3 regions of the Vreelandella sp. 21 genome follow, and region 2 is predicted to be linked to each of the others. Evidence: predicted binding sites of a transcription regulator. Region 2 holds the regulator's gene; each other region holds the start of a gene.
What was found. Region 2 encodes FNR, which switches genes on or off when oxygen is low (the NO sensors DNR and NnrR bind a similar motif). Its sites were predicted from a motif close to TTGATNTANATCAA; they were not measured.
Positions count from the first base shown of each region.

Region 1: ACN06F_RS06450 (OmpW/AlkL family protein) is a predicted target of FNR. The motif match lies at 2,768-2,781, and genes of this name have one in related genera.
Region 3: cyoA (ubiquinol oxidase subunit II) is a predicted target of FNR. The motif match lies at 8,341-8,354, and genes of this name have one in related genera.

Region 1 is NZ_CP194673.1:1,380,819-1,391,435, reverse strand. Features, by position in the region: gene putA (bifunctional proline dehydrogenase/L-glutamate gamma-semialdehyde dehydrogenase PutA) at 1-904, shown strand, start outside; gene putP (sodium/proline symporter PutP) at 1,142-2,632, shown strand; gene ACN06F_RS06450 (OmpW/AlkL family protein) at 2,896-3,522, shown strand; gene ACN06F_RS06445 (YqcC family protein) at 3,650-3,982, opposite strand; gene ACN06F_RS06440 (DUF3549 family protein) at 4,268-5,320, shown strand; gene ACN06F_RS06435 (ATP-dependent zinc protease family protein) at 5,390-5,830, shown strand; gene rimK (30S ribosomal protein S6--L-glutamate ligase) at 5,871-6,779, shown strand; gene ACN06F_RS06425 (hypothetical protein) at 6,867-7,313, shown strand; gene ACN06F_RS06420 (SanA/YdcF family protein) at 7,315-8,100, opposite strand; gene sufT (putative Fe-S cluster assembly protein SufT) at 8,119-8,688, opposite strand; gene ACN06F_RS06410 (cysteine desulfurase) at 8,711-9,976, opposite strand; gene sufD (Fe-S cluster assembly protein SufD) at 10,007-10,617, opposite strand, start outside.
Region 2 is NZ_CP194673.1:3,124,271-3,134,887, reverse strand. Features, by position in the region: gene ACN06F_RS14450 (hybrid sensor histidine kinase/response regulator) at 1-705, opposite strand, end outside; gene ACN06F_RS14445 (hypothetical protein) at 801-1,331, opposite strand; gene ACN06F_RS14440 (sodium:solute symporter family protein) at 1,438-3,219, opposite strand; gene ACN06F_RS14435 (DUF4212 domain-containing protein) at 3,226-3,486, opposite strand; gene ACN06F_RS14430 (putative nucleotidyltransferase substrate binding domain-containing protein) at 4,082-5,899, shown strand; gene ACN06F_RS14425 (DNA polymerase III subunit epsilon) at 5,905-6,555, shown strand; gene ttcA (tRNA 2-thiocytidine(32) synthetase TtcA) at 6,622-7,587, shown strand; gene fnr (fumarate/nitrate reduction transcriptional regulator Fnr) at 7,574-8,326, opposite strand; gene hemN (oxygen-independent coproporphyrinogen III oxidase) at 8,385-9,812, opposite strand; gene ACN06F_RS14405 (sulfite exporter TauE/SafE family protein) at 9,941-10,617, opposite strand, start outside.
Region 3 is NZ_CP194673.1:966,193-976,809, reverse strand. Features, by position in the region: gene ACN06F_RS04480 (acetate/propionate family kinase) at 1-857, shown strand, start outside; gene pta (phosphate acetyltransferase) at 854-3,037, shown strand; gene cyoE (heme o synthase) at 3,216-4,139, opposite strand; gene cyoD (cytochrome o ubiquinol oxidase subunit IV) at 4,097-4,426, opposite strand; gene cyoC (cytochrome o ubiquinol oxidase subunit III) at 4,428-5,039, opposite strand; gene cyoB (cytochrome o ubiquinol oxidase subunit I) at 5,039-7,066, opposite strand; gene cyoA (ubiquinol oxidase subunit II) at 7,069-8,124, opposite strand; gene ACN06F_RS04445 (DeoR/GlpR family DNA-binding transcription regulator) at 8,399-9,166, opposite strand; gene ACN06F_RS04440 (outer membrane protein OmpK) at 9,427-10,269, shown strand; gene ACN06F_RS04435 (NupC/NupG family nucleoside CNT transporter) at 10,303-10,617, shown strand, end outside.

The sequences.
Region 1 (10,617 bases), 1.7 Mb from region 2:
CGTGGCTACTTTCAAGGCGCGAGACATCGACAACGTGGTCGACGACATCAATGGCAAAGGCTACGGACTGACCTTCGGCCTGCATACCCGCATCGATGATCGTGTGCAGCAAATCGTCGAGCGCATCCATGTCGGCAACGTTTATGTTAATCGTAACCAAATCGGCGCCATTGTCGGCTCCCAACCATTCGGGGGCGAAGGCCTTTCGGGCACCGGGCCCAAGGCCGGTGGCCCGCTCTATGTCACTCGCTTCCGCCGCACTGCCACCGCCGAGCACCACAAGGCTCCTGAGGGGAAAACCATCTCACTCAGCGACCTTCAATCGGCTTTAGATAGGCTAGATGCGCGGAACTGGGCGGTACGACCTAATCGAATCGAGGTACTCCGCAAGGCACTCTCCGGCAAAGGCGGTGTGATCCGCAAGGCCCTTAACGAGACAGCGGCCCTCGACATGACACCGCAGACGCTTCCAGGACCCACAGGGGAAAGCAACCGCTTGGCGATGTATCCAAAAGGCGCTGTTCTGTGCCTTGGGCCAACGCTGGATATCGCCGCTGCCCAAGCAGTACAGGCGCTTGGCGCGGGCTGTACGGCAGTAGTGATCGCACCAGGCGCAGCTCAAGCCGTCCAGCCGCTGGTCGACGCTGGCGCGCCCGTGATTGGGCTCGACGGTAGCATCACAGCAGATACACTAAGCGAGGTTCAAGGGATCGCCGCCGTCGCCGCGGCTGGCAAAAGTAATTGGACGCATGAACTGCGGATAGCACTCGCTAAGCGCGACGGTGCCATCGTGCCGCTCGAGACTCAGACCATTTCACCAGATCGCTACGTGGTGGAACGTCATCTGTGCATCGATACGACCGCAGCGGGTGGCAACGCCAGCTTGCTGGCAACGGCCGAATAGGCCCGCTGGCTTTGTCGACGTCATGCTTCTCAACTAAACTTAGACGACAATAACATCGTGTTGCCGGGAGGCGGCCAGTGCAGGCGCTTCCCTAGCAAGGAATATCGAGGACCAAGCGGTAGCGCCTTGCTACACGAATAAGAAGCGGAGTTAAACATGCGTGCTACTAGCGGTTCTGCACGGCAAGCGCGCTAACCTGTCGGAGCTAGCTCCGTCCTGACAAATTGGAGAACTTTCATGGCTATCGGTGTTTGGATTAGTCTTTTTGCCTACTTTGCGCTCATGATCGCCATCGGCATTTATGCCATGCGCAAAGCGACATCTTCATCAGAAGATTACATGCTGGGGGGACGTGGCCTCAGTCCACAAGTAGCAGCTCTGTCGGCTGGCGCTTCGGACATGAGCGGCTGGCTGCTGCTTGGGTTGCCCGGCGCAATGTTTGTTTCCGGCTTGGGATCCGCCTGGATCGGCATTGGCCTTCTGGTGGGTGCGTTCTTCAATTGGACTCTGGTCGCCCCCCGACTGCGTGAACAGACGGTTCACTACGGTAATGCGATTACCATTCCAGCCTTTTTGGCAAACCGCTTTCCGACACGTGCGCTTTCACTGCGCACGGTGTCTGCTATCGTTATCGTCATCTTTTTCGCGGTTTACACGGCATCGGGCCTAGTCGCTGGGGGCAAACTGTTTGAAAGCGCGTTTGCCGGTATTTTTAACATCGGCGGCATGAGCGACTATGCTGTAGGCATCCTCATTACACTTGGTGTGGTACTTGTCTATACCGTTGTTGGCGGCTTTCTGGCCGTGAGTATGACCGACTTCGTGCAAGGCTGTATCATGATGCTGGCGCTAGTAATCATGCCTGCAGTGGTGCTATTTGGCGAAGGCGGTGGCGGGTTCTCCCAAGCATCACAGACGCTAAATGAAGTCGACCCCACCCTGCTATCCTGGACGTCAGGGCTGACCTTTATTGGCTGGCTCTCTGCGGTTACCTGGGGACTGGGATATTTCGGTCAACCACATATCATTGTGCGCTTTATGGCCATCCGGACGCTGAAAGATGTGCCTACTGCCCGTAATATCGGCATGAGCTGGATGCTTATTTCCCTGATTGGCGCGGTCTCTCTAGGTCTGTTTGGCCGGGCTTATGCAGTCCGCAACGGCATGGATATCGAGGATCCAGAAACGATCTTCATCATTCTGGCGAACCTGCTATTCCACCCGCTGGTCACCGGCTTCCTCTATGCGGCACTGCTTGCTGCGATTATGAGCACCATTTCCAGCCAATTGTTAGTATCGTCGTCTTCATTGACCGAAGACTTCTATCGCCTGTTCCTCAGAAAGGAAGCAACCGATAAAGAGTGCGTAAAGGTGGGTCGAATCTGTGTCGTACTGGTTGGTCTGGTGGCCGCTGTGATTGCGTCAAATCCAGACTCCCAAGTTCTTGGGCTAGTAAGTAACGCCTGGGCTGGCTTTGGCGCAGCATTTGGCCCGCTGATCATTCTGTCGCTAATGTGGTCTCGCACGAACGGAGCTGGCGCCATTGCAGGCATGGTAGTGGGCGCGGCTACCGTCATGATTTGGATTGCATTAGGCTGGAACGGAGAATTTATGGGTGGCCCCGGCGTGTACGAGATCATCCCAGGCTTCATCGCTGCCTTTATTGCCATCTTGGTGGTTAGTAGCATAACTGCCGATGCGGGTGAATATCAGCATATTGATCGCTAGACGAGCGTCAATTACACACTCAGCTTAATTAAACAATTAGTTGATCATTGAGGCCTTCCCATGCCACGGGAAGGCCTCTTTCACTTCTGATGGCCTCTTTTATAAGCCCATTATTTAGCGGCGGAGCTCCACTCTTTGCCCCAGGTCAATAACCTGCCCTCCTCTACCCGATACACTCTTTACATGGTTCGCGATCATGTCGAACAACGGTTCACGTTAACCACTCACTGCAAAGACTCACATTAATGGTCAGGAGCGACGCTATGCGCCATAACTCTCTTTCAACACTGCTCACCACTGGACTTGCAGCAGCCACATTGATGGCAAGCGGCCAAGTTTTAGCTTACGGCGCTGGCGATTTCTTTACTCGCGTGGGTGTTGCCAAAGTGGAGCCAAAAAGCGACAACGGTTCATTAGCCGGAGGCGCGTTCACGGTTGATGTTCAGGACAAAACCGATTTCGCATTTACCCTGGGCTACCGCTTCCACGACAAAATGGGCATCGAGTTACTGGCAGCTCTGCCGTTTGAGCACGATATTGCCCTGAACGGTGATAACCTTGCCTCTACCAAACACCTTCCGCCAACTCTAACGCTCCAGTACTACCCACTAGGTGGCACTGATGCGCGCGTACAGCCTTATGTCGGCGCAGGTATTAACTACACCTTTTTCTCTGATGAAGAGCTAGCCATTGGCGAACTGGAGCTGGACGACTCCTGGGGGGCCGCAGCTCAAGTGGGTATCGATTTACTTATCGATGAGAACTGGGCACTTAACGCAGCAGCGTGGTATATCGACATCGATACTGACGCGACCATTAACGGTGCCGCTGCAGGCACGGTAGAGATTGATCCCTTAGTGGTTATGGCAGGCTTAAGCTATCGGTTCTAACACCGCTACGGCTGTGCTAGCCGTATAATCGCATGAAAAATGCCCAGTCCCGATGCTTGCGGTGCTGGGCATTGTCTTTGCTGACACCCTCATCACACTAGGCTTCAGCTCCTCGTATTAGCGCGACCTAGCTTTCGGTAACTAGCCGATCTATCTTTTCAACGGCTCGAACAACCAGTAGCTGGTCACTGGCACGAACTTTTTCCTGCATTAGGTAAGCAGCCACTGCCGGCGCTACATCGCACTTGGCAGGCATGGTGGCCTGGGCATCAATCAGTGCATTTAATCGAGCGATAAAGACAAATCGAATCCACTGAGGCAGCGACATCGTGTCGATACAGAAGGGTTGCTGGCTATTAAATGCTGAAATATCAGGCGTTGTCATACGCCATAAGTTAGCGGCCTTCATAGTGGCTTCAAGCTCAAGAAGCGCGGTTTGAAGCTGTTGATGGACGCTCATAAGCACCTTTTCCATTTGAATCAGTAAAGCTCTATTATCCCAGCACTGTGGGTAAGTTGCCAACCGTCTGACAGAGTTTGTGTCTTATTCACAGATTCACAGAAAACCTGCAAGAGGCTGTGGATAAACTATGGAAAGATGTCGCTACTGTTACTCTCATGCGGGTTACGCCACGTTGTGCAATTTTTAACCATTTTGATAATAAAGCACGGATTAATCAGCGTTTGCGGCTGACAGTGACACATCAGCAAGGTAGAGTGCAGGCTTGAAATGCGGAAGGATGTCATGCAACCAATCCAGACACTTGATGAGTTTTTTACACGTAGCGGCGCGGACGTTTCCCTCTATCATATGGGACGACGAGTAACGGACTGCCCACGAGAAACACTGCGTGCATTCGAAAATGGCGAGATAGCCTGGCCGGAACCCTGGCAACAGCAGGCACGCCTTGGCGTAGTATTTCGCATGGGTGACATGCCTGAACCAGCCATCTGGTTTTTGGCGCTGCCGCTAGACGAACAAGGCAAGCTCTCCCCCGCCCAACGAGACGGTTTTATTAATCGCTTGCTCGAAACCCTTGGGAGAAATGCGGCGCAGCTAGAAAATAAACCGCTAGGCCAGGCAGAAACTGCTGACGTGGATCACCTAATGAAGGATAATCCGCTCGCTTTTTCGCCTGATATTACTTTTCAAGCAATGCTTAATGCTCAGGCCACTTATGCATTAGAGCTTGCCGCTAGCCAACACTTAGAGCCTGTCGAGGCCTATCTTAGTGGCCAGCAGACTATTGACTGGCAAGCACTGGGATTACAAGGCATCGCTGATTATGTGGTACGCCTCGACTTACCCACATCAGAAGCGCTAGCGCTGCGCCTTCCCCAGTTGCCCACTAGTGTCGCTCACTCGCTGTGCTATTGCCTGGAGCATAGGCCTCTTGCAGAGCCGCTGGTAAGTGCATTACGGGCGCGTGGAGAGCAAGCAGCCATTGATGGTGACGTAGAAACCCTGTGCGCCTGCGTGCGCGCCGTGGGCTGCACTCCATCAGCAGATGTCGGCCAATGGTACTCAAGCCTGTTAAATGACCCTGTTGCTTGCGGCCCAGATATTATCGCAGCCATTGCTGGCCGCGGGTGGTTATTGTTAGAAGACGCTGAACGTTTACCACTGCTTTTACAGCGTTTAGCAGAAGACAAACGCACTAACTTTAATGCAGTCGTACGTGACCTTGCACTGATTCCCAGACTTCGCCTATTGGTTATGCTGACACTACGCGACGCGCCGCCTGATTCCGCGATTCAGCTAAGGCTAAGTGCGTTGATTAACCAAGCTAGAAGCTAGCTATTTATTTATGAGACGCTAGATCGACTCATTTCTTGATGACAAACCTTCATTTGCCAGGAGTATGCCGTGAAGGAATTACCCTATCAGGCCAAAGCAGTCATCGGCCGCCGTGAAATGGTGACGTTACCTGAATTAGGGCTTCACCTTTGCTGCAAAGCCGATACTGGCGCGCGCACCTCTGCTTTGCATGCCGAAGAGATTGACACTCATGAAGATGAGGATGGGCAGCTGTGGGTAAGTTTTATTACCCATAGTGGCGGCCCGCAAACGCCTGCCCACCGCTACCAGCTCCACCTGCACGACAGGCGGCGCGTTACCAGTTCTAATGGGCACAGCGAGTGGCGTTATGTTATTCGCACCCCGATGCAATTGGGTGAACTAAATTTTCCGGTTGAACTAACCCTGACTGACCGTAGCAATATGCGCCATCCCATGCTGCTTGGGCGCCGCGCTATGCGACGCTTGCTTATAGCCCCTGGGGCTGCATTTTTGCACGGCGAGCCTTAAACTAACTTATTAGCCATACTTTTTGGCCCCGGAGCCCTGCATGCATATTGCCCTGCTTTCGCGCAATCGCAATCTATATTCTACTCGCCGCCTTATTGAGGCCGCCGAGCAGCGTGGGCACACCGCTCGCGTGGTAGACACGCTGCGCTGCTATATGAGCATCGCCTCCCACCATCCGTCGATTCATTATAAAGGCGCCGAAATCGAGCCCTTTGATGCCGTCATTCCTCGTATAGGGGCATCGGTTACCTTTTATGGCTGCGCCGTACTGCGTCAATTTGAAATGATGGGCACCTACGTAATAAACGACTCTGTTGCCATCACTCGTTCACGGGATAAGTTACGCTCGCTACAGCTTCTCTCAAGGAAGGGGCTGGGCTTGCCCATCACGGGTTTCGCCCACTCTCCTGATGACATTCCTGACCTTATTACCATGGTCAAGGGTGCTCCGCTGGTCATCAAGCTGCTGGAAGGAACGCAAGGTATCGGCGTTGTACTTGCTGAAACAAACCAAGCAGCTGAGTCGGTTATTCAAGCGTTTATGGGCATGAAAACCAACATCATGGTTCAGGAGTACATTAAAGAGGCGCGCGGCGCCGATATTCGCTGTCTGGTGATTGGCGATAAAGTGGTTGCTTCGATGAAGCGCCAGGCAGCCGAAGGCGAGTTCCGTTCAAACCTGCATCGTGGGGGCACCGCCAGCGTCATCCGCATTACCCCCGAAGAGCGCTCAACGGCCATTCGAGCGGCAAAAGCCATGGGACTGCGCGTTGCAGGTGTCGACTTACTGCGCTCTAACCATGGACCGGTGATTATGGAGGTCAACTCATCACCTGGACTACAAGGTATTGAGAATGCAACAGGTAAAGATATCGCCAGCATGATCATCGAACACATCGAAAAAAATGCCATGCCAGTGCGTAAAGCGCCACCCAAGCCTAAAGGCTAAGGCTTAATGCAAAAATAATCCGCATTAGGGGTGGCAAATTAGCGCTGCCACCCCCACAATCTGCGTCACCGAAGGAGGTAGACGCTCATGTTTCTCGACAATCGCCAAGTGGCGATGGACAGCGTGCTGGAAGCGCTGGCCGATAGCATTGATTATTTCCAGGATAATATTGAACGCCTGAGACCCACGCTGCGTGATGCACTGAAACCGCACTATACTGAGCGGTTAAATCAGATGCGTAAACTTCAGGAACTGGCCCGTGCGCACTTAAAAATGCTGCCTCGAGATGCTGACGTTGAGCGTGACGACTTTTTATGGCTATGGAGCCGTTTAAAAAGCTTTGTGGGCAACGATAGCCAGGTATTAATCAATGAGCTGTTGGAACAAGAGCGCGTACTGATGCAAGCCCTTTCAACGCTATTCACTCACCCCCTGCCCGATCCCATTGAGCCGGTAGTGGAAGAGTGTATGCAAGGTTGCCGTAAGTTAATACGCGAATTGTATAACTTACAAAAGCGCAAAACGCATCGCTAACCTATTGATCACCCCTATTGATCACCGCCGCTTGCTCATGTGACGTCTGCGCCGATCTCACAGTGTAGTGGTAAATATCAAGGCCAATAGGGAGGCGAGACACTTCGCCGACGTTGCTACTAGCGTTTAATTCGATAGGTTCTGGAGAGCCTAGAAAGTGAGGCTCTCTTCCCCAAATATATAGATCACCTAAAGTAGCGACCCGCGCCACCCATTCGCGCATTTTCAACCGCCACTCCCCAGCAGCAGATTTCTCTTCCGCCACACAGCCAGTTACATCCATTCCTAATGCGCGACCAATAAAAACTGCACGGGGAAGATGCCAGCTCTGAGTAACCAGCAACGCCTTATCTAACTGAAAGACATCTCTAGCGCGCGCAAGCGTGTCATAGGTACTGAACCCAGCAAAATCCATGGTGAGCTGGTCTGCTGGCACACCGCGACGATAAAGATCACGCCACATGGCGCGCGGCTCGTTATAGGCTTGAGTACGATTATCCCCAGAGATTAATAAATGGCTGACCCGCTGATCGGCAATCAGACGCGCAGAGGTTCGCATACGGGCTTGAAAGTGAGGGTTGCGAAAGCCGCTGCGTGTCCAATTAGAGGTACCAAACACGATCGCCACATCGGCTGGGCGACACTCCGCAAAGCTGTCATCAATATAGCGTGCCGTACTGGCAACCACCCAAAAATTACCAACTATAAACAGCAATGTCGCCAGCAGCATAAGTGCTCCTAGCGACATCAAAAAACGTTTTATGTAACGTAATAGCAGGCTGTGCATCCAGCTCCCCATCAGGGGTTAAAACATGCCGAGCTCAAGCTTGGCTTCGTCGCTCATCATGTCACGGCTCCAGGGCGGGCTGAAGACAATTTCAGTATGTACCTTGTTAATCTGAGGTGCGCCTAGGATTTTATTCCGCGCATCCGCCGCAATGACATCGCCCATTCCACAACCTGGTGCGGTCAGCGTCATACGAATAGTGACCATCCGCTCGCCACTGATCAAGCGCTCAAGACGGCAACCATAGACCAACCCTAGATCAACAATATTAACCGGTATTTCGGGATCGAAGCAGGTGCGCAGCTGCTCCCAGACAAACTGTTCAATTTCTTCATCGCTGGCACTTTCAGGCAGTGTTGGACGCGGCAGTGGCTCGAGCCCTAACGCATCCAAATTACGCCCTTCAATAAGATAAAGCCGTCCTTCAAAGCCAACACTTACCGAGCTGCCCTTCGCTTGCATCACGCTGACAACGCTGTCCTCGGCCAGTGTCTCCGTTTTGCCAAACGGAATAGCAATGGCGTCAACATCACGCTGAAGCGGCAGTTTTTGACCACGTTCAAGGCTGGCCACTTGCTCAATATCCATAACGGTCCTTAAATGACGGCCTTTAACGTACCATTCCAATCACACGCTTTAGCGCTGCAACAAACGTATCTATCTCTTGAATCGTATTATACGCTGCAAATGATGCACGACACGTGGCATCTACGCCAAAATGATGTAGCAGTGGTTGCGCACAGTGATGCCCGGTACGAATAGCGACGCCTAGCTGATCAATCAGCAGCCCAATATCCTGGGAATGGGCGCCTTCGACCACAAATGAAAGCACGCCAGCTTTATGCGGTGCGGTGCCAAGAATGCGCAGGCCCTCTATTTGGCTCACCTCTGCAGTGGCATGTTCCAGCAGTACGGCTTCCCAAGCACCAATCGCCTCCACGCCAACGCCTTCCAACCACTCAATAGCGCGCCCCAAAGCGATCACTTCCGCAATGGCGGGAGTGCCAGCTTCGAATTTATGCGGAAGTTCCGCAAAGGTGGTGCCGACGTCAAAAGAGACCGTTTTAATCATCTCGCCACCACCCTGCCAAGGCGGCATCGCTTCTAATAAGGTCTGCTTACCGTACAGCACGCCAACGCCAGTAGGGCCATAAATTTTATGCCCAGAGAACGCATAGAAATCAGCATCAATATCCTGAACATCAACCTGCTGGTGCGGTGTTGCCTGAGCACCATCGACCAGAATAAGCGCACCGTGCTGGTGGGCAAGCGTTGCCATCTCTTTCACTGGGTTAATGGTGCCCAACGCATTAGAGACATGATTAACTGCCACTAGTGTAGTGCGCTCATTGAGCAGCGCGCGGTACGCCGCCATGTCTAGCGCCCCATTAGCCTCAACGGGAATGACTTTAATGGTAAAGCCGATTTCAGCCGCTAATAGCTGCCAAGGGACAATATTGGAGTGATGCTCCAACATTGAAATTAGCACTTCATCGCCCGCAGCAAGCTGGGAGCGCCCCCAACTTTGAACCACTAGATTAATTGCTTCAGTCGTGCCCCGCGTAAAGATAATCTGGCGTGCATCTTCCGCATTGAGAAACGCCTTAACGCGATGCCGTGTGGCTTCAAACGCTGCTGTCGCCTCATCTGCCAAGGTGTGCAGCCCCCGGTGGATATTGGCGTTATAACGCGAGTAATAGTCGCTGAATACGTCAATAACCTGCTGGGGCGTTTGGCTGGTCGCGGCATTATCTAGATATACCAACGGCTTTCCGTGCACTTCCCGTTTTAGTATCGGGAAGTCGTTGCGCAACGCTTCAACATCAAACGCTGCAGGGGCGAGCACGGAGGGTTTCTCAATCACGCTATGGGGCATCGATGACTCCTTGGCTAGTCGTTGAGTGCGTTAGTCGTTGAGCGCAGCCGCTGCTTCTACCAAGCCAGCGAGATTGAAGCGTTCCGGCAGCTTGCCCGCTACCGCTAGCTCTACCCGCTCAGCAATCACATCTAGCGCAACCTGTTCAAGCACCTCGCCAGCAAATGCAAGCGTTAACAAGCCTCGCGCTGTCGCTTTGTCGATACCGCGGGTACGCAACGCGTAGATCGCGTCTTCATCCAACTGCCCCGTGGTGGTGCCATGAGAACACTTCACGTCATCAGCATAAATCTCAAGCTCAGGCTTGGCGTCGATATGCGCGCGATCGGAAAGCAATAAGTTTTGGTTACTTTGGAAACCTTCGATCTTCTGGCTATCGCGCTTAACGTACACTTTACCGTTAAAGACGCCATGGGCACGGTCATCCAAAATGCCTTTGTAGTTCTCGTTCGAGAACGTTAGCGGCGCATTGTGATTAACCTTGGTGTGGTTATCCACGTGCTGGCGACCCTGACCAAAGAACAGGCCATAGAAGTTGGTTTCTGCGCCTTGGCCGTTTAAATCACTAATAAGATCGTTACGTACCAGCGCACCGCCCAAATTCAGATTGTAGGAGCTGTAGCGGCTGTCTCGGCCCTGTT
Region 2 (10,617 bases):
GCGCTGCAACTCCAATTGGCTTTCGGCGTGGCCCATTAGTTCACCTAGGCCATCAAACATGCCCCAGGTAACAAACGCGCCGAGGACAACAAACGCCAGCAACTTTACCAGAGATTCAAATGCTACCGCATGAATCAGCCCTTCGTGGTGCTCTGTCGCGTCTGTGTGGCGAGTGCCAAAAAGGATGGCGAAGATTGCCATGACGATAGCGACATAAAACGCTGTGTCGCCAAACAGCGGCGTATGGGTCATATCCGCTGCGTCGGTAAGAACACTAAAGGTGGTAGACACCGCTTTTAACTGCAGAGCAATGTAGGGCAGGGTGCCAATGAGGGCAACTAAGCTAGCAAACGCCGCAAGAGATTGGGTTTTGCCGTAACGGGAAGCAATAAAGTCAGCGATTGACGTGACGTTTTGATGTTTGGCAACGCGAATCATTTTTGCCAGAACAGGCCAAAACAGCAGAAACGTTAAGATTGGGCCGACAAAGATACTGGCGAATGACCAGCCAGCCGTGGCTGCTTGCCCCACCGCGCCGTAAAACGTCCACGAGGTGCAGTAAATGGCCAATGCCAAACTGTAAATGATTGGCCGTCGGCGGCTGGCGCCGTGAGTCCGTGCACGGCGATCACCGAACCAGGCAATTCCAAACAGCACCGCAATGTAAAGCAGTGATACCGCGACCAGCAGACCGCCATGAAACATGTCGTCTCCCCACGTTGAAGGCTTCGCCTAGCGACGATCTAATATCAAATAACGATCATCTAAATAAAGACCCTATTCTAGGCGAAGGAGGGGCATCACGTCTGCTGGTCGGCGGCAAGTTGGCAAACGGTTGTTAGCAAAGGCGCGGTTTCCCGTAGCGTGCGGCGTTCGCTTAATTCAGCGTCGCCCGTCTCTGTATTCAGGGGGACTATCTCGCGGTGAGCGCAGTTCAAGACATAAGGCTGAGTGGTCAGTATATCGGTATGGCGGCGTTCGAATTGATAGAGAATAAATTCAGCAATTAACTCATCGTCAATGTGACGAGCGCGCACATTGTCGCTATCAACGATGCTGAATTTAGTCGTCATCGGAAACACAAAGGTCCATGGTCGCCACACGGCGCTAGACGTATCGCTGGAAATGACGATGGCAGTTTCAGGTAGTTGAGAGCGCTTGTGTTCAAACCAGCTGTATTCGGTTGAGACCTGATACCCAAGCATACCCAGGCCACCAAAAACGGGCACGATCCATTTAGGCAGCCGTTTACGGCTAAGCGTTCTAAGTAATAGGCCTATCCCTGCGGCGGCAAGCCCGGCAAATACAGCGGCAACAAGATGCCAAATCATAAAATATCCTTTCTAAATGACATCGGGCTCCCCTAAGGAAGCCCGATGAGAAGTATCGATTCCGAATCTAATGGCAGTGTGCCAAAGAGGAGGAGCCGATTATGACTTAGTGGTCGACCGCGACACCAGCACCTTTCGGGTAGCGAACGCTTTCTACCAGGTCTTGAATCTCCTGCGGAGGCTCTTCCGTTGCGCTAGAGACAGCAAACGCAGTTGCAAAGTTGATCATCGCGCCTATTGCACCGAAGGAGAGTGGTGAAATGCCCAGGATCCAGTTGTCTGGCGTGTTAGCCAGCATGTTGGTGCCAGGGACGAAGAACCAGCCGAGATAGGTGAAGATATAGAGCAGGGTGCAGATCAGACCTGCAAGCATGCCGCAAATCGCGCCTTTGCTGTTCATGCGCTTGGAGAAAATGCCCATCATCAGCGCTGGGAACAGTGAGGCACCCGCGATACCAAAGGCAAGTGCAACCGTCTGTGCTGCGAACCCGGGTGGGTTAAGCCCGAGGTAGGTAGCCAGAAGAATTGCGCCGCCCATTGAGATGCGTGCTGCCAGCATTTCACCCTTTTCAGAGATTTTCGGATTGATCATTGTTTTGATCAAGTCATGACTAATGGCTGACGAGATAGCCAATAGTAGGCCAGCCGCTGTTGAGAGAGCCGCAGCAATACCGCCTGCTGCAATCAGGCCGATAACCCAACCCGGTAGGTTAGCAATTTCTGGGTTTGCTAATACGAGAATGTCGTTATTAACGGTCAGCTCGTTACCTTCCCAGCCACGATCAGAATAGTCGGTAGCATCATTGTACATTTGGATGCGGCCGTCATTGTTGAGATCGTTGAAGGCGATAAGCCCAGTTTCTTCCCACGTGCGCACCCACTCAGGACGATCTTCATAGAGAATCGGATTGCGGGCGGCTTCTTCGTAATTCTCTACTTGTCCTGCCATCTCGGGATAGACGGTGGTAGCCAAGTTTAGACGCGCCATGGAACCAACCGCAGGAGCGGTGAGGTACAGCAGTGCAATGAATACAAGTGCCCAACCAGCGGACCAGCGCGCATCAGCAACTTTCGGCACAGTGAAAAAGCGAATAATGACGTGGGGTAAACCAGCAGTACCCACCATTAGCGACAGAGTAAACAGCACCATGTTCAGCTTATTATCGACGTCGGCGGTATAGTCGCGGAAACCAAGTGCATTGACCACTTCATCCAGCTTGGTCAGTAGCGGAATACCAGACTCCGTATGAGTACTGAACATACCGAACATCGGAATCGGGTTGCCGGTTAGTTGCATGGCAATGAACACCGCCGGAATAGTATAGGCGATGATAAGCACTACGTACTGAGCGACCTGCGTGTAGGTAATACCTTTCATGCCGCCAAAAACGGCATACAGGAACACAATCAGCGCTGCGATCCAGATACCCCAGGTGTTGCTCACTTCCAAGAAGCGCGAGAAAGCAACGCCAGCACCGGTCATTTGACCGATAACGTAAGTAACAGAGGCAACGATTAAACACACAATCGCGACGAAGCGCGCAGTGTTGCTGTAGAAACGGTCACCAATAAAGTCGGGCACTGTAAACTTGCCAAACTTACGCAGGTAAGGCGCTAGCAGCATTGCCAGGATAACGTAACCACCTGTCCAGCCCATCAAGAAGGTGGAGTTAGCGTATCCGCCAGACGCTAGCAGACCGGCCATTGAAATAAACGATGCAGCTGACATCCAGTCAGCGGCAGTCGCCATACCGTTGGTGATAGGGTGAACGCCGCCACCGGCAACGTAGAAGTCTTTGGTCGACCCGGCTCGTGCCCATATCGCAATCCCGATATAGAGCGCAAACGACGCGCCGACAAACAATAGGTTAATGGCAAACTGGCTCATACTGGCTTACTCCCCAAGGCCGAATTTTGCATCGAGTTTGTTCATTCTCCAGGCATAGAAGAAGATCAGTACGATGAAGGTGAGGATGGAGCCCTGTTGAGCGAACCAAAAGCCCAAGTCAGTCCCACCAACGGGAATGCCCGCTAGCAGCGGACGAAAGAGAATGGCACATCCATAAGAAACGAACGCCCAAACGGCCAAGCATCCAAAGATTAAGCGGACGTTGGCTTTCCAGTATTCAGCAGCATTGGATTTGTCATCTGCCATTGTGGTGCTCTCCAGTTGTGATTTTTAGGGTTGGAAAGTTAACTCAGGATAGCGTGTGATCCATTAGGGCAATCCTTCATAGAAAACCGCTCTTTTAGTTGTCTGCGATGATTTAGTGCGATTAGACGCATATCACCTTGTTGGTTAAGTTGCTCTGCTGGTTAATGGTTTGGCAAGGTTTTCTTCAGTGCCTTGATAAGTGTTTAACAAGTGCCACGTGAACATCCTGTATAGCCCGTTGTTAATAGTGGGCAATAATTGCAAAAAATAAATCCCAGACTTTGGTATCAATGAGCTTTCAGTACGTATTGTGATGTTTATTTTTGAAAATAAATACTTGTTTTTGAAGTTTTTTTGGCTTTCATGTCTGAGTGATAGGACGATGGTCTATGGATCGCTTAAAAGCAATGTTTGCTACTTTTAATAGGTGGTATATTAAGTGGTCAAGTTTGCTAGTTCGTGTCGCTACTTTGGTCGCTAAACAAACGTCTTTGCGACGTTAGCGGTATAGCAAAAGGTATAATAAAGGCGCTGGTTAAAAAGCAATCAAACCTTAAGCCATTGTGTTCTTCATCGCGATTAACTGGGGTCACTCATGATTGACGTTGATCTTTCCCAATTGCCCTTCACATTAATTGATGATGAAGGGCGTGACCACGTTCGTCGTGGTATGGACATCGCCTATTTTGATCGTGATGAAATTATTATCGAGATGGGGCAAGCGGGTGAATCGGTATTTTTGATTCACAAGGGCGAAGTTGCTGAGCTGGATCCTACCCTGCCAGCGTCTAGTGCACGGATTGGGCACTACACAGCTGGTGACCTGTTTGGTGCCATTAGTATTCTGAACGGTAAAAGCCGCTATCGCTTCCAGGCTGAACAAGAGTGCTTGTGCTATGTGATGCCGAAGGCGCTATTTATAAAACTATGCCGTCATCATCCTGACTTCGAAAATTTCTTCAAGCAGTCGCTATCTCACAAAGCGCGATTAATGACTGAAAAGCGTGCCGAAGGTGGCGTGACCATGGCCGGTTTTATGTTGGCTAAAGTCAGCGAATGTATGCGTGAACCTCTTATCATGGATGCATCGACAGATATTGCCAGCGCGGTGCGTCAGCTCAACGATAGCCATGCAGATAGTTTGCTCGTCAAAACCCAGGGCGAGTTTGGCATTGTCACTAAAACCGATTTGCTCAATGGTGTCGTGCTGAATAACTATGAACATACAGCGCCCGTTGAGGATGTGGCCCATTTCTCGTTGGTGACCGTTACCCCCCATCAATACTTATTTGAAGCGCTCGTGCTGATGACGCGGCATAAAGTAACGCGGGTAGTGGTTATGGAACAGGGCGCCCTGAAAGGGGTGGTGGAGCTAACGGATGTCCTTAGCTATTTTTCGAGCCGTAGCTATGTCGTTAGTCTGCAGGTAGAACAGGCGAATAGCTTAGAAGCATTGGCGGCTGCCAGTCAACGCACGCCAGAATTGGTGAATGCGCTTATGGCGCAAGGGGTCAAGCTACGTTTTGCCATGGACCTACTGGCCGCGTTGAATGGCCGAATTATCAATAAAGCGTGGTCATTTGTTATTCCTGAGCAGTATCACTCCCAAAGTTGCCTAATGGTGATGGGGAGCGAAGGGCGCGGTGAACAAATTCTTAAAACAGATCAAGATAATGGCCTGATTTTAGCCGATGACAACCAATGGCCTTCGCTTGCCGAAGACATGAATGTGCTTACCCAAACGCTGATTCAGCTCGGCTACCCACCATGCCCAGGTAATATCATGGTGTCTAATCCTGAATGGGTTGGCACTGTGTCGCAATGGAAAAACAACATTGCTAAATGGGTGAGTGCAAGAGATGGCGACAGCCTAATGAAGCTGGCGATTTTGCTGGATGCCCATGGTGTGGCTGGTAATCCGCAATTGCTAGACAGCGTGCGTGCAGAGCTGTTTGAACGCTGCTCACGGGATGAGCTATTGCTGTCTTACTTTGCGCGTGCTGCGCTGCGTTTCTCAACACCGCTAACGCTATTTGGCTCCTTAAAAAAGCCTCAGCATGGGATCGATATTAAAAAAGGCGGTATTTTTCCTATTGTTCATGGGGTGCGCACAATGGCCCTCGAGCGACGCATTAATGCCACTTCCACCTTAGATCGCCTGGACGCTTTAGCAGAAGATGGTCGTCTTGATCGCCGTTTTGCTGACGACCTGGGCGAGGCGCTGGCGCTGTTTACCGAACTACGTTTAAAGCAGCAGTTGCAGACAGCAGAAGCGTCGACTCAGCAGCGTGGTAACCGTGTTGTGGTGCAAGAACTCTCGTCCCTTGAGCGTGACCTGTTGCGTGAGGCGCTGCATATCGTAAAAGATTTTAAGCAGCGGCTCTCCCATCGTTATCATTTGGAGTATTCGTGAGCGGAATGCGCTTGTTAGACCGGCATATGTCACTGCTCAGTGGCTCGCTGCGTACATTAATGCAGCGCGAAAGCGACCGTCGACGTTGGGCAGATTCCCCCTACGCATGGCTGTTTCAGCCCTACATGGGGGAAGAAATGGTGGCGCTTGCCTGCCAGGTTAGCCCAGGCCAAGCGCCGGTGGTCAGCGTCGCTGCTGTTGTCTTAAGCCCAGGGAGAGTACAGACCAGCCGAGCCTGGGTGGCTACCCTGGCAGAAGAGCAGAACAACAACGCCCCTGCGCTGCGGCGACATCATCAGCTGTATGCGACGGATACGGTGCTGGCGCCGAACGCTGAGCATCTTGGGGCGCTGGCTGAATTCATCGGTAATCGGCCGCTAATTGGCTGGGAGTTAGGGCGCTCGGTGGAACACCTAAATCTTTTGTTTAAAGCAGGGTTGGGATTTGGTTTGCCCAATGCCCAGGTCGATGTTGGAAAGCTACACTATCGCCAACTGCGTCGCTTACATCCACAGTGTGGGACAAGTGGCCGCCTAACCGAAGCGCTCGCTCGTTGGCAAATCCCCGCTCTTCAATGGATGGGAGTGCTTGGGGATGCAACCGCAAGCGCGCTTTTATATCTGCGTTTGCAGCGCGAGATCGCCCAGCAGGGGTAGTCGTTACTACCCTCATGGGATGAATCCACGGGTTTATCTTGGGTGGACGTGGTGAGTCTTGTTAGAATGCCCGCTGCTTCTTCTACCATCGGCAGTGCCTACACCATGCTACAACCTGACTATTTTGACCCCGCAGCGCCTGATACTGTTTCTGTTGACAGTCCTGCTGTTAATAGCGCACAGACACCATCCGAGCATCACGCCGCTAAACAAAAGCGTGAATTTAATAAGCTACAAAAGCGCTTACGGCGAGAGGTTGGCAACGCCATCATTGATTATCAAATGATTGGTGAAGGTGACAAGGTGATGGTGTGCCTGTCTGGCGGCAAAGATAGCTATACGATGCTGGAGATACTGCTTAACCTGCAGCGCAACGCGCCGGTTAACTTCTCTCTGGTCGCCGTCAATATGGATCAAAAACAGCCAGGCTTCCCGGAGCATGTGCTGCCCCAGTACCTAGATAAAGTGGGGGTTGAATACCACATTCTAGAGCGTGACACCTACTCGGTGGTGAAAGAGAAAACCCCAGAAGGAAAAACGACCTGCGCGCTCTGCTCACGACTAAGACGTGGCTCTCTCTATGGGTTTGCCGAGGAAATTGGGGCAACGAAAATTGCCCTAGGGCATCATCGTGAAGATATTTTAGAAACGTTATTTCTTAACATGTTCTTTGGTGGCACTTTGAAAGCAATGCCTCCCAAGCTTTTATCTGACGATGGCAAGAATATTGTCATTCGCCCTCTTGCCTACTGCAAAGAGGCTGATATTGCAGAGTTTTCTCGACTAATGGAATTCCCGATTATTCCCTGCAACTTATGTGGCTCTCAGCCCAATCTCCAGCGTCAAGTCGTCAAAGATATGTTGGCTGAGTGGGATAAAAAACACCCAGGACGTCTAGAAAGCATGTTTAAAGCAGTGACCAATGTAGCGCCTTCCCAGCTAGCAGACCGCCGTTTATTTGACTTTGCTGGCCTTGAAGCCAAACAAGCGGCGTTGATGGAAGGGCGTATTCAGGCGCTTAGCGTGGACTAGCCGACTGTTCTTCCTCTTCAGCTAGCGTGATGAGGCGCCGCATATTTAAAATATTAACCTCGCGCCCTGAAACAGCCACCACCTCTTGCTGTTGAAAGCGGCTAAGAATACGGCTGACCGTTTCTACCGCCAAGCCTAAGTAATTGCCGATGTCGGCGCGGGACATGGAGAGTCTGAAGCTATAAGGCGAGTATCCACGGCGGCGAAAACGGTCTGAAAGGGTGACTAAAAAGCTTGCTAGTCGTTGATCGGCCGTCTTGCGGGATAGCAAGCGCATCATGCGCCGGTCATCTCGCAATTCTTTGCTCATGCTCCGATAAAGCTGGCCACGTAGTTCGGGCAGTTCTTCGGAAAGCAGGTCCAAACGGTCAAATGGGATTTCACACACCGTAGTGGTTTCCAGTGCAATGACGCTACCGGGGTAGTGCTCTTCATCAATTCCGTCCAATCCTACTAGTTCGCTGGGAAGGTAGAAATTTGTCAGCTGATCATTGCCGTTCCCTTCGCTGGTCACCTGTTTCAGGCTGCCTGAGCGGACGGCATACACACTGGTGAAGTGATCACCCTGGCGAAACAGGGGCTCGCCTTTTTTGAGCGGTGCGCGGCGGCGAATGATGGCATCAAACTGGCTCATGTCCTCAAGCTCTAAGGCGAGCGGTAGACACAGCGAGCTTAGGCTACAGGTCTGGCAGCGCGCCTCTTGCAGCAGTGAGCGTCGTTGGCTGGCGGGGTGTGGCATATCATTCTCCCTTTCTCGTTAGCCATCATAGGCCCAGAGGCAAGACGTCTCAAGAAGCTTATACAATCTTAGAGTAGCGCTGAGTAGATTGGTCAGTTAGGCGAGCATCAAAGGCCATCGCTAAATGACGAATCAGCAGCCGCCCAGTGGGGGTGGCGCTAATAACTTGCTGATGGCGAGTGATTAAGCCGTCTTGCTCAGCTGTCTTCAATTGCTCAATTGCGGTGGAAAAATAGTCACTAGCATCGATGTGCCAACGCTTTCCAACTGCCGCTAGATCAATATGCATGTCGCACATTAGCCGTTCAATCACGTCTCTTCGTATTAGGTCGTCCTTATTTAACCTTAATCCTTTAACGGTTGCCAGCTTACCTTGATCTAAGGCTGCTTCATATTGGTTAAGCTGGGTCGGGTTTTGTGCGTAAACGTCGTCAACCCGTGATATAGCGGATACGCCTAAGCCAACTAAATCGCACTGTGCATGGCTAGAGTAGCCCTGAAAGTTTCGTTGCAGTGTGCCGTTGCGCTGAGCAATCGCTAGACTATCGTCAGGTCGTGCAAAGTGATCCATGCCAATATGCACATAGCCTGCGTTAGTCAGCATTTCTATGGTGGTATGCAAAATAGCCAGCTTTTCATCAGCGCTGGGAAGATCCGTTTCGTTAATGCGTCGCTGTGGCGCAAAGCGGGTGGGCATGTGCGCATAATTAAATACGGACAGCCGTGCCGGGTTTAGTTCGATGACTTGACTTAGCGTCTCGGCAAAGCTTTTTTCGGTTTGAAATGGCAGTCCATAAATCAAATCAAGATTGAGTGAGCGAAAACCAAGACGGTGTGCTTCTTCCATCAACGTTTCGGTGAGTACCCGGGGTTGTACTCGGTTGATGGCTTTTTGTACCTGCGGATTTAAATCCTGTACACCAAGGCTTAGTCGATTAAAGCCGAGAGACTGTAGATGGCGCAACGTAAATACGTCTGCTTCACGAGGATCTATTTCAATAGCGTAATCGCGATCGGCTGAGCTAGATAAACCAAAACGGGCATCTAGGCGGTCAATTAGGTCCCCCATCTGTGCCAAGGTTAGAAATGTGGGCGTACCACCACCCCAGTGTAACTGTTGCACCGGGCGTGAAGTGTCTAAATGGCGGGCAGTGAGCACCATTTCTCGATCTAGCCGAGAAAGGTAAGGTTCTGCAAGGGCGGTATTCTTCGTTGCGATTTTATTGCAAGCGCAGTAGAAGCAAATTTTTCGACAAAAGGGTACATGTACATACAGTGATAGCGGGCGGTGGCTCTCGTTACTGCGCGCTAGCGCCTGAGTAAAGTCATCGGCACTAAACTGCTCATGAAACGCTAGAGCTGTCGGGTAGGACGTGTAACGTGGGCCACTTTTGTCATAGCGACGCAGCAGCGTTTCATTCCAGGCATTAGCCCCAGACACATCAGTGTTGGTAGGTGAGAAGGCAGCAGTGGCATGAACGGGCATGGCGAGCGCTCCGAAGTGAGAAGTAAACAAAAGGAGTGACTGAGCGCCGTCGCTCAGTGTTCTCTCGGCATGCTACGTCGGTGTCACTTGGAATGCGTTGAGCTATATCAAACTATAGGAGGGTCTGACTAATGCGCTGTTAGAGGAATAAGCGTCCATAGCTGCCAAAGGGCGAAACTTATAATCGACAGTGCGGCGACGCTGCGAGTGGCAGGGTGGCGAATTAAATGGCTTAACTGCTGTGCTGCAAGTCCTGTTGCCAGCAGAGCAGGGAGTGTACCCAGGCCAAAAGCCCCCATTAAAAGCGCGCCATCGAGTGGGTCTGCAATCGCTAAGCTCCAGGCTAGCATGGAGTAAACCAGCCCACAGGGCAGCCAGCCCCACAGTGTCCCTAGGGCGAAGGCTTGAGGAAGATGGACGACAGGCATCAGGCGTCTTCCCACTGGCTCTATATAACGCCAAAGGTGCCTTCCCACCGCTTCTACTTTCAGCAGTCCTTTCCACCAGTTGGCGATATAGAGTGCCATTAAGATGAGCATCAATGCGGCGAAAGCCTGCAATGCAACACGTGCAGACGGTGAAAGCGAGATAAGTGTGCCAAGTGCAGCAACAATAGCACCCGCCACCATATAGCTGAGAATGCGTCCGGCGTTATAGCTAATCAGCAGCCCGCCCATTCGGGCAGGGTGTCGCATGCTAGGTGGTACGGCAAAGGTCAGCGCGCTCATAATGCCGCCACACATGCCGATACAATGGGCGCCGCCCATTAAGCCAAATACAAATGCGGCTAGTAGGGGCGGTAAAT
Region 3 (10,617 bases), 1.9 Mb from region 2:
CAGCGCTCGCCCCACTGCATAACCCTGCTAACTTGGCTGGCATTGCCGCCACCCGGCACGTCTTTCCAGACTTGCCTCAGGTAGCCGTGTTTGATACGGCCTTTCACCAGACACTACCGCCCCGCGCCTACCGTTATGCCCTACCGGAAGCCTTGTACACCGAGCACGGCATCCGTCGCTACGGCTTCCATGGCACTAGCCATGCGTATGTCAGTCAGCGCGCGGGCGAACTAAGTAGCCGCGGTGCAGGAGGTTGGTTAACCGCTCACTTGGGGAACGGCTGCTCTACTAGTGCTATATGGAACAATCAAAGCCTGGATACCAGCATGGGACTTACGCCGTTAGAGGGCTTGGTGATGGGAACCCGCAGCGGCGATGTTGACCCTGGCTTGCACGCTCACCTTCACCGCCAGCTTGGTTGGTCAATGGATGAGATCGATAACGTACTCAACAAGCAGAGTGGTTTGCTGGGCCTCTCCGGCCTAACCAATGATATGCGTGAAGTAGAAGACCAAGCGCTGGCTGGCCATAAAGGTGCCAAACTGGCGCTAGAGGTATTCTGTTACCGCATTGCTAAATCGTTAGCCGCCCTCTCTTGCGCCTTACCTCGACTCGATGGCGTTATTTTTACCGGCGGCATTGGCGAAAACTCACCGATCGTTCGCCGTGACGTACTGGCGCTACTGCCCCACTTCCATTTCAGTTTAGATGAAGTGGCTAACGAAGCCACTATTCGGGGCAAAGAAGGCAAGCTGGACAACACCGACCACGATGGCCCCGAAGTGTGGGTAATTCCTACGGATGAAGAGGGTCGTATCGCCATGGAAACCCGCCACTGCGTGGAGACGACTAAATGAACAACACCGTCGAGCAACCCCAAGCTATCTTACTGGTACCCACCAGCATGGGCGCTGGGCTAACCTCCGCATGCCTTGGGTTAATTCAAGCACTGGATACCATCGGCTTGAAAGCCGGTTTTTTAAAGCCATTTATGCAAAATGAGCTGAACGGCCCAGGGCTTGACCGTTCAACGGCCCTGGTGTCTCGCACGCTCAATCAACGCCCGCCGTCGCCTATTTCCCAGGCAAGGCTAGAACGCTTATTGCGTGATGATCAAACCGATGAGCTAATGGAGAACGTCATTGAGCTCTTTGAGCAGGTCACCCAGCAAGCCTATAAAGATGGCAGCGCACTAGATTTGGTCGTGGTAGAAGGCGTTGTTCCAACCCAACATACTACTTACGCCACCCAAACCAACGCTCAGTTGGCAGATGCGCTTAATGCGCGAATCATTTTGGTCGGCTCTGGCGATTTAAATGAGCCGCAACAGCTTGCCGAAGAGCTGGACATGCATGCCAGAAGCTTTGGTGGCGTTAGCTCCAGCCGCACGCTTGGCGGCATTTTAATGCGCATGAAAAACCTGCCTTATGGTCAGGAAGACGACCTTTCTGCAGCACCCGGCACGATTAAGCCCCACCTTGAAGAGCCGATACTGAATGAACTGCGTCGCTATTCGCCAGCGCTAGCAACAGACAGCTTTCACCTGATTGGCGTAGTGCCTTACAGCAATACGTTAAGCGCACCGCGCACCTTAGATGTAGCGCGAGCGCTGAATGCCAAGATGCTCAATGAAGGGGAAGCCGCCAGTCGTCGCGTGCTTTCTACTAGCCTGTGCGCACGAAGTGCCGCCAATGCACTGCATATTTTCAAACCGGGCAGTTTAGTTGTCGCCTCTGGTGACCGTGACGACGTAATGCTGGCGTCTGCCTTAGCAACCATGAATGGCACTCAGCTAGCGGGCGTGCTGCTCACGAATGGTTTCATGCCTAACGACAATATGATTGAAATGTGCCGCCCGGCACTAAAAACCGGCTTACCAGTACTGGCAGTGGAAACCGACAGCTTGACCACGGCGCAAAATCTGAGCCAGTTGAGCAGCGAAATCCCCATGGACGATTTCGAACGAGCCGAGCAGGTAGCACGTTATGTGGCTGCCCACATGGATTTAGAGTGGCTTAAGGCCAAGCTCAGCCGTGGCTATATCCATCGTTTGTCCCCATCAGCGTTTCGCCATCAGCTTGTCAAACTTGCCCAGCAAGCCAAGAAGCGCATTGTGTTGCCTGAGGGCGATGAGCCGCGCACCATTGAAGCTGCGATTGTGTGTCAGCGGCGTGGCATTGCCGACTGTGTATTGCTCGGTAAGCGTGAAGATATCGAAAGCGTCGCCCGTCATCGCGGCCTGACGCTGCCGGATGCGCTAACGATTATTGATCCTGAGAGCACCCGGGCCAGTTATATCAGCCCGATGGTAGAGCGTCGCCGCGGCAAACTGAACGAGCTAACCGCTGAAGCCCAACTCCAGGACAATGTAGTGCTGGGTACCATGATGCTGCAGTTAGATGAAGTTGATGGCCTCGTATCAGGTGCAGTACACACCACCGCCAACACGGTGCGCCCAGCATTTCAGTTGATCAAAACGGCACCGGAATATAATCAGGTGTCATCGATCTTCTTTATGCTGCTGCCTGAGCAGGTAGTGGTATATGGCGATTGCGCGGTTAATCCTGACCCAGACGCCGAAACCCTAGCGGAAATCGCTATTCAAAGCGCTCGTTCAGCAGAAGCGTTTGGCATTGAACCGCGAGTCGCCATGATCAGCTACTCCACTGGCGACTCTGGCACCGGTGCCGATGTTGATAAAGTGCGCGAAGCTACCCGCATCGCCAAAGAGCGCGCCCCACACCTCGCAATCGATGGCCCGCTACAGTACGACGCGGCCGCCATTGATAGCGTTGGCAAGCAGAAAGCACCGGACTCCCCTGTCGCGGGCAAGGCGACGGTGTTTGTTTTCCCGGACCTGAACACCGGCAACACGACGTACAAAGCCGTACAGCGTAGTGCCCGTGTGGTCAGCGTTGGCCCAATGCTGCAGGGCTTGAACAAACCAGTGAACGATCTTTCCCGTGGCGCGCTGGTAGACGATATCGTTTACACCATCGCACTCACCGCGATTCAGGCGAGCCAGCGGGAAAGCTAGGCCACTAGCCACTCTTTGTACCCACTAATAAAAACGCCCCGAACAGTGAATAAACTGCTCGGGGCGTTTTAGGTTGAAGCCGCTATCAATGGTAAAGGGCTGAATCAACCCGAAGCGGGGGGCTTTCGCCAGGGATGGGTTTACAGCGCCCCCGCCAAGGGTTTTCAGTCCGTTCTCTTCACGCCCACATCGGCACCATGGCTTCCAGTACCATCACTAAGCTCATTGCGGTAATCGTCAGAATCGATACACCGAACACCTTTTTGGCCCAGCGCACGTCATCACCTAGTCGAAAACCACACAGCGCTAAGTACAGCCAGTAGCCTCCCATTGCTAATGCAACACAGAGGTAGCCCGTACCCGCTTGACTGGCTAGCACCAAGGCAAGCGACGCGGGAATAAACGCGACGATGTAGCCCAGGATGTGGTGTTTTGCCCGTTTGATACCATGCACCACCGGCAGCACTGGAATCGATGCCCGGCGATAATCCGCATAGCGAAAAATCGCAATGGCATACGAATGCGGCATCTGCCAAAGGCAGAAGATGACCAGTAGCATGAAAGCACCGCTATCAAACTGCCCCGTCACCGCACAGTAACCAACAACCGGCGGCATCGCTCCAGAAAGGCTGCCCACCAACGTGCCGTATTCAGAGTGCCGCTTCATATAAAGGCTGTACACCCCAACGTAAACGCCCCAGCCGATCACCGCTAATGCCACGGTTAAGCCGTTGGTGCCCAGCGCCAAACACACCACGCCCGCTACCCCAAGCAGCGCCGAAACGCCTAATGCTTGAGTAATAGAGATACGTCCTTTGGCCAGAGGGCGATGGCGCGTACGCGCCATCAAAGCATCAATATCACGGTCAATAACGTTATTACAGGCGCAGCCAGACGCAATGACCAGTGCAATACCCAACATGACCGTACTAAATGTGACCCAATCAAAAGTACCGTGGGCGGCTAAAAAATAACCGCCTAAGGTCGCAATGAGATTGCCGCCAATAATGCCTGGCTTTGTTAGCGCGAGCAGGTCACGCCAACGGCTAGGCACCACCGTTAACCGATCATCATGTTGAGATGCAGATGCTGCATGATCCATAAAGAGCCCCCTACCACCAAGACAAGTATCGTCAGCGTGAAAACGAAAGACATCACGTTCCACCCTTCGTCGGCGTTGGTGTTCATATGCATAAACATGACCAGCTGAACCAAAATCTGCAGCACGGCTGTTACTGCGATAACGACCACCGTCGTGGCGATGCTTAGCGCACCGCTCATAACGACCGCGAATGGAATCACGGTTAGCACTAAAGATAGCAGAAGCCCAGTCACATACGATTTAACGCTGCCATGGGAAGAAGTTGAATTAGATGAAGAATGGCTCATCTCACAGCACTCCCATTAAATAAACGAACGAGAAAACACAGATCCAGACGATATCCAAAAAGTGCCAGAATAGGCTTAGGCACAGAATTCTGGGGCGAGTCATCGGTGTTAGCCCTTTGGTAGAAAGCTGCACCAACATGACGAGAATCCATACCAAACCAACGGTCACGTGCAGCCCGTGAGTGCCCACCAGGGTGAAAAACGACGAGAGAAACGCACTCTGATCGGGTCCATACCCTTGATGAATCAAGTGCTGGAACTCATAAACTTCCATGCCAACAAACGCCGCGCCCAGCAGGAAAGTTATCGCTAACCACGCCTTTATCTGGCCAATGCGCTCAGCATTCATAGCCAACACGCCCATGCCGAAAGTAAAGCTACTAAATAGCAGCAAGAAGGTTTCGACTAGTACGAAAGGCAGCTCGAAAATATCTGCCGCCGTCGGGCCGCCCGCCGTGCCCTTCATGAGCACGGCGTAGGTAGCAAACAGTGACCCGAAGATCACCAGATCGCTCATTAGATAGACCCAAAAGCCAAATACTTTGGTGCCGCTGGCATCATGGTGTTCATGGGGCTCAGACGTTGCGCCATGATGTAGAGTATCGGTAGCCATTACGCTCGCGCCTCCGCATAGTTTGTCTGCTTACTATCAGTTGAGTCACTGGCGGGCGGTGCGGTTTTGCGCTGCTGGTGCTCACGCTCAATCCGCGCCACTTCTGCGGCGGGTACGTAGTAGTCGATATCATCGTTGAAAACACGCGCTAGGAAGCTGATGACTACGCCAAGCGCACCCACCGCGGCTAGCCACCAGATATGCCATACCAGTGCAAAACCAAGTACCAGGGCAAACAAACTAATGATCGGCCCTGCCACGGTATTACGAGGCATGTGGATATCGGTATAAGGCGCTTCATCCAACTGCTCATTGCTACGCTGTTTTTGCGACCAGAAACTGTCGATATCGCCAACCTCAGGCAAACGGGCAAAGTTGTAGAACGGTGCAGGTGATGAAGTTGACCACTCCAATGTACGGCCATCCCATGGGTCGCCAGTCACATCGGCATTCAGCTTGCGATCACGAATGCTCACCCAGAACTGAATAATGGTGCAGGCAATGCCCATCATGATGATGACGGCACCTACCCAGGCCAGGATCATCCACGACTGCCACTCTGGGTTGGCATAGGACTGCATGCGGCGCACCGCACCAAAGAAGCTCAACACATAGAGCGGCATAAAGGCGACATAGAAGCCAATAAACCAGCACCAGAATGAACGCTTGCCCCACTTCTCGCTAAGCGTGAAACCGAATGCTTTGGGGAACCAGTACGTTAAGCCCGCCATCATGCCAAACACCACGCCACCAATAATCACGTTGTGGAAGTGGGCAATCACGAACAGGCTGTTATGCAGTACAAAGTTGGCAGCGGGTAGCGCCAGCATCACGCCGGTCATACCGCCTAAGGTGAAAGTAATAATAAAGCCTAAGGTCCATAGCACCGGCGAGGTCAGTTCCAGGCTGCCGCGGAAGATAGTGAACAGCCAGTTGAATACTTTCACCCCGGTAGGAATGGCAATAATCATCGTCATAATGCCGAAGAAGGCGTTGACGTTAGCGCCAGCCCCCATGGTGAAGAAGTGGTGCAACCAGACAATAAACGACAGCAGCGTGATCGCCACTGTGGCCCATACCATGGTGGTGTAACCAAACAAACGCTTGCGGGCGAAGGTCGCGATCACTTCAGAGAACACGCCAAAGGCTGGCAGGATCAGGATGTACACTTCCGGATGGCCCCAGGCCCAGATGAGGTTGACGTACATCATCATATTGCCGCCAAAATCATTGGTGAAGAAGTGCATGCCGAAGTAGCGGTCTAGGGTTAACAGCGCGATAGTCGCGGTAAGAATCGGGAAAGAGGCAATAATCAGGACGTTGGCACAAAGCGATGTCCAGGTAAAAATAGGCATGCGGAACATGGTCATGCCTTTGGTGCGCATTTTCAGGATCGTGACAAAGAAATTAATCCCGGTGAGCGTCGTACCTATGCCGGATATTTGTAACGCCCATATCCAATAATCGACCCCCACACCAGGGCTAAACTCTATCCCCGAAAGCGGCGCATAAGCGAGCCAACCCGTTTTGGCGAACTCTCCTACTACTAGTGAAATATTAACCAGAATCGCGGACACCGCGAACAGCCAAAAACTCAGGTTATTCAGGAAAGGAAAAGCAACGTCGCGGGCGCCAATTTGCAGCGGCACCACCAGATTCATCAAGCCGATGACCATGGGCATCGCAACGAAAAAGATCATAATCACGCCATGGGCGGTAAAGATCTGATCATAGTGTTCAGGAGGGAGGTAACCCGCGGCCCCGCCAGCAGCCATAGCCAACTGGGTACGCATCATAATGGCATCGGCAAAGCCGCGTAGCAGCATCACCAAGGCAACCACAAAATACATAATACCGAGCTTTTTGTGGTCAACGGAGGTAAACCACTCGCTCCACAGCCAGCCCCACTTTCGGTAATAAGTTAATGCGCCGATAAGCGCAGCACCGCCAATCGCCATTATGGCGGCAACGATCATGATGATCGGTTCGTGATACGGAATCGACTCTAACGTCAGTTTTCCAAACATGCTTAACCCCCCGCTTCAACGCTTGTGGGATGGCCGCTCATCGCGTGATCCTCACTAGCATGCTGATTGGTAACGTGGCCAAACGCGGCCTGATGATGGGTAGCGCCTGCGCTTTCTAGCTCGCCAGACTCGCCGTGGCTATCGTCAGTATCACTGACGTCTTCGATGTGATTAGCATGGTCGCCATGACCACCGTGCCCGCTGCCACCGGTATGAAAGCTGGTCAGAATCGACGTATAAAGCGCCGGAGACACCTCAGAGAAGTACTCGACCGGGTGGTATTCACTCGGTTTGGCTAAATCGCTATAGCGTTCGGGATAGGACAGGGTTTCATTGGCAGCCCGCACGTTTTCAACCCACGTCTCAAAGTCTTCAGGGGTGGTAACGTGAGCATCGAAAGTCATTCCTGAGAAGCCCGCACCGCTGTAATTAGTGGAACGGCCTGGATAAACGCCGACGTCGTCTGCAATTAGATGAACATCGTTATCCATACCGGCCATGGCATAAATTTGGCTGCCTAAGCGCGGAATAAAGAACGCATTCATCACCGAGCCAGAGCTGACTCGAAAACGCACCGGCGTATCCACAGGAAAGGCAAGCTCGTTGACACTGGCAATGCCTTGCTCGGGGTAGATGAACAGCCATTTCCAGTCCAGCGCTACCACTTGAATTTCCATTGCAGCGGTATCGCTTTCGATGGGCTTATGGGGATCTAAACTATGAGAGGTTTTCCAGGTAAGAAACGCTAAGACAGCGATGATTAAACAGGGCACTGTCCATACCGCGACTTCAATCGCATTAGAGTGCGCCCAGTCGGGTAGGTATTTAGCAACATTGCGATTGCTGCGCCGATAACGCCAACCAAACAGCAGCGTCATCACTATCACCGGAATAACTACAATTAGCATCAGCCCAAATGAGGTCAGTATTAGCGAGCGTTGCTCAACGCCAATCTGCCCTTTGGGATCCAACAATGCAGAACTGCAGCCCGTTAACAACAGGCACAACATGACGAGCACGAATGTGCCTCGCCTGCGCCAGAGGGTATGTCGTTGCATGGTGTGATCTCGTCAGAGAGTTGTCCAAAACAGCGCGCTATTTGACCAGCTGAATAGCCAGCTAAATAGCTCGCTAACTAACACCCCATACTTTTCCCAGAACAGTGAGGTACGTATGCGTTGCTCCGGGAAAAATATGCGCTACCGAAGGGATTGGCAGCGAGTCATAGCCAGCACACGCCAAGCGCGCATAAACTAAGACTAAAGTATTTTCTATTGATCTGGATCAATCAGAAAGAGGCGCTTTGCCGCACCCTGAATGCTCAAAAATATGTTAAGCGACTGTCACACTGGGTGATGCATGAGGAAGGCAATCTTGTACTTTCGGTGCATGCTCATCGTCGGTCACGACAATATCGAAATCGGATAACGCGGCAAAATAGGCTGGGCGCACTAGACCAAATTTGCTGGCATCAACAATCAACAGGCGCTGCATAGCCGTCGCAATGGCAGCCTGTTTTGGCGCCACCTCATGAAAATGGAAACAACTAACCCCACGTTCGCAGTCCACTCCTGCGGCAGAGATCAGTGCTTTATTAATGCCTAAACGCTCAATCGCAGCACGCATACCATCACTACCAAACGATTGTGACGAGGCATAAAACAGCCCCCCTAGCAGCACTAACCGCACATTAGGCAACGCGGCCACTGAGTTAGCCACGTTAAGGGCATACGTCACCACAGTGAGCTCGCGGAAATGGCTTAACTGACTAAGTAAAGGAATCAGTGTTGAACCGCAGTCAATGAATAGCGTATCGCCGTCTTCGATAAAGCTGGCAACTCGCTGACAGAGGCGGTGCTTAATCTGATAATGGCTCGCCTGTTGCTCAGTCAAGTCATAAACCGGCGTTACACCAGGATAGTTTGCCATGACCAACCGACCGCCCAACAAGCTAATCACCGAAGGCTGCGTAGTAACGTCCCGACGGATCGTCATTTCAGAAACACCGCACAGCTCAGCAGCATCGCGCAAATGCAATGTCCCCCCGCTGGCAAGCGCTTCTTGCAACATTGCCAAACGCTGAGCGCTTCGGTCATTCATGGCAAACCTCTCCTTTAATCCCAAGTTCAGGCGTTATTTGTTATCAGCGGTTAGTGGGTATCCAAAGCCTATGCTGAGCCAGCCCTCATTATATTTCCACTGTCAGACGCTGCTCTTCGACTATTTGAGAGTCATATCACATATACAGAGCGTTGATGGGGTAATACTTGCAAATCAACGTTAAAAAAATAACACTCAATGTTATAATTTTAACATCAACGCCAGCCCACACGACTCATAACAACCCTGTTGAGGCTTCCATGACTGCTCAAAACCCTTCTCGCTCTTCTTTCGTCACGCTTGGCGCTGGCGTTTTATTGGCTAGCTCTGCGCTGGTTACGCCTGCGTTAGCCAACGACCCCCCCGCGTCACCAACGACGCCCCTTTGGTCGTTTGCCAACGTTTCGGTGAACTACTTGGATTGGTCTAACGGTACTGAAGCGCGTACCGCTAGTAACGCAGCAAAAAGCGACTTCACGTTTGTCGAAATCGAAGGCGGCGTAGGTTACAGCTGGGGCGAATTCTACGGTTTCTTCGATTTCGAGAACCCAACCAACGATCAGTTTGACAAATCAAGCGGTGGTAAAGACAACTTTCGTACCGCAGGCAAAATCACCTCGCATATTTATTTAGGCGACAGCCCGCTATCGATCTACGCGCACCTGTACGACTTCCGCGATTATGGTTTCAACGCTCGCGAGCAGGATCAAATTCTCGGCCTTGGCTACCGCACGACGTTCGACAACGGCCTATGGTTCAAACCGTTTATTGGCGCAGCACGTGTACAGAGCGACGGCTACACTGGCATGAACGGCTTTATGGCGGGTTGGGTAGCAGGTTATGACTTCTCAGCACTCAACCAGAACTTCAGTGTCACCAACTGGCATGAACAAACCTTTGGCCGTGACGATGAGTACCTGGAACAAAACTACGTAGGTGATAAAGCGGGGAGCGTAGGCACCAACGGCGCGCTTAGCTTGTGGTGGCATCCTTCTGAGCTAATTACCACTGGCGTGCAGTATCGCTACTCAGACAATAAGCTGGGTACCCCGAACGCTTACCAAAATGCGATGATTTACTCAGTAAAATTAAACTTACTGTAATCGCTCCACCTCACACGCTCGGAAGGTACCCACATGACTCTCATCATGAGCTTGGTAGGCATGGTTACGCTGGTAACCATCGCACTTATCTTCTCTTACGACCGTAAATCAATTCGGCTGCGCACCGTGCTTGGCGCGTTTGCCATCCAGGCGGGTATTGGTGCATTTGTCCTTTATGTGCCCTTTGGCCAAGCAGTCCTGCAAGCCATTTCGTCCGGCGTTAGCCAAATATTGGTCTACGCCAATGACGGCATCGGCTTTCTGTTTGGCGGCTTAGCCGATGTCGATAACGTCGGCTTTGTTTTTGCCATAAAAGTACTGCCAGTGATTATCTTTTTCTCATCACTC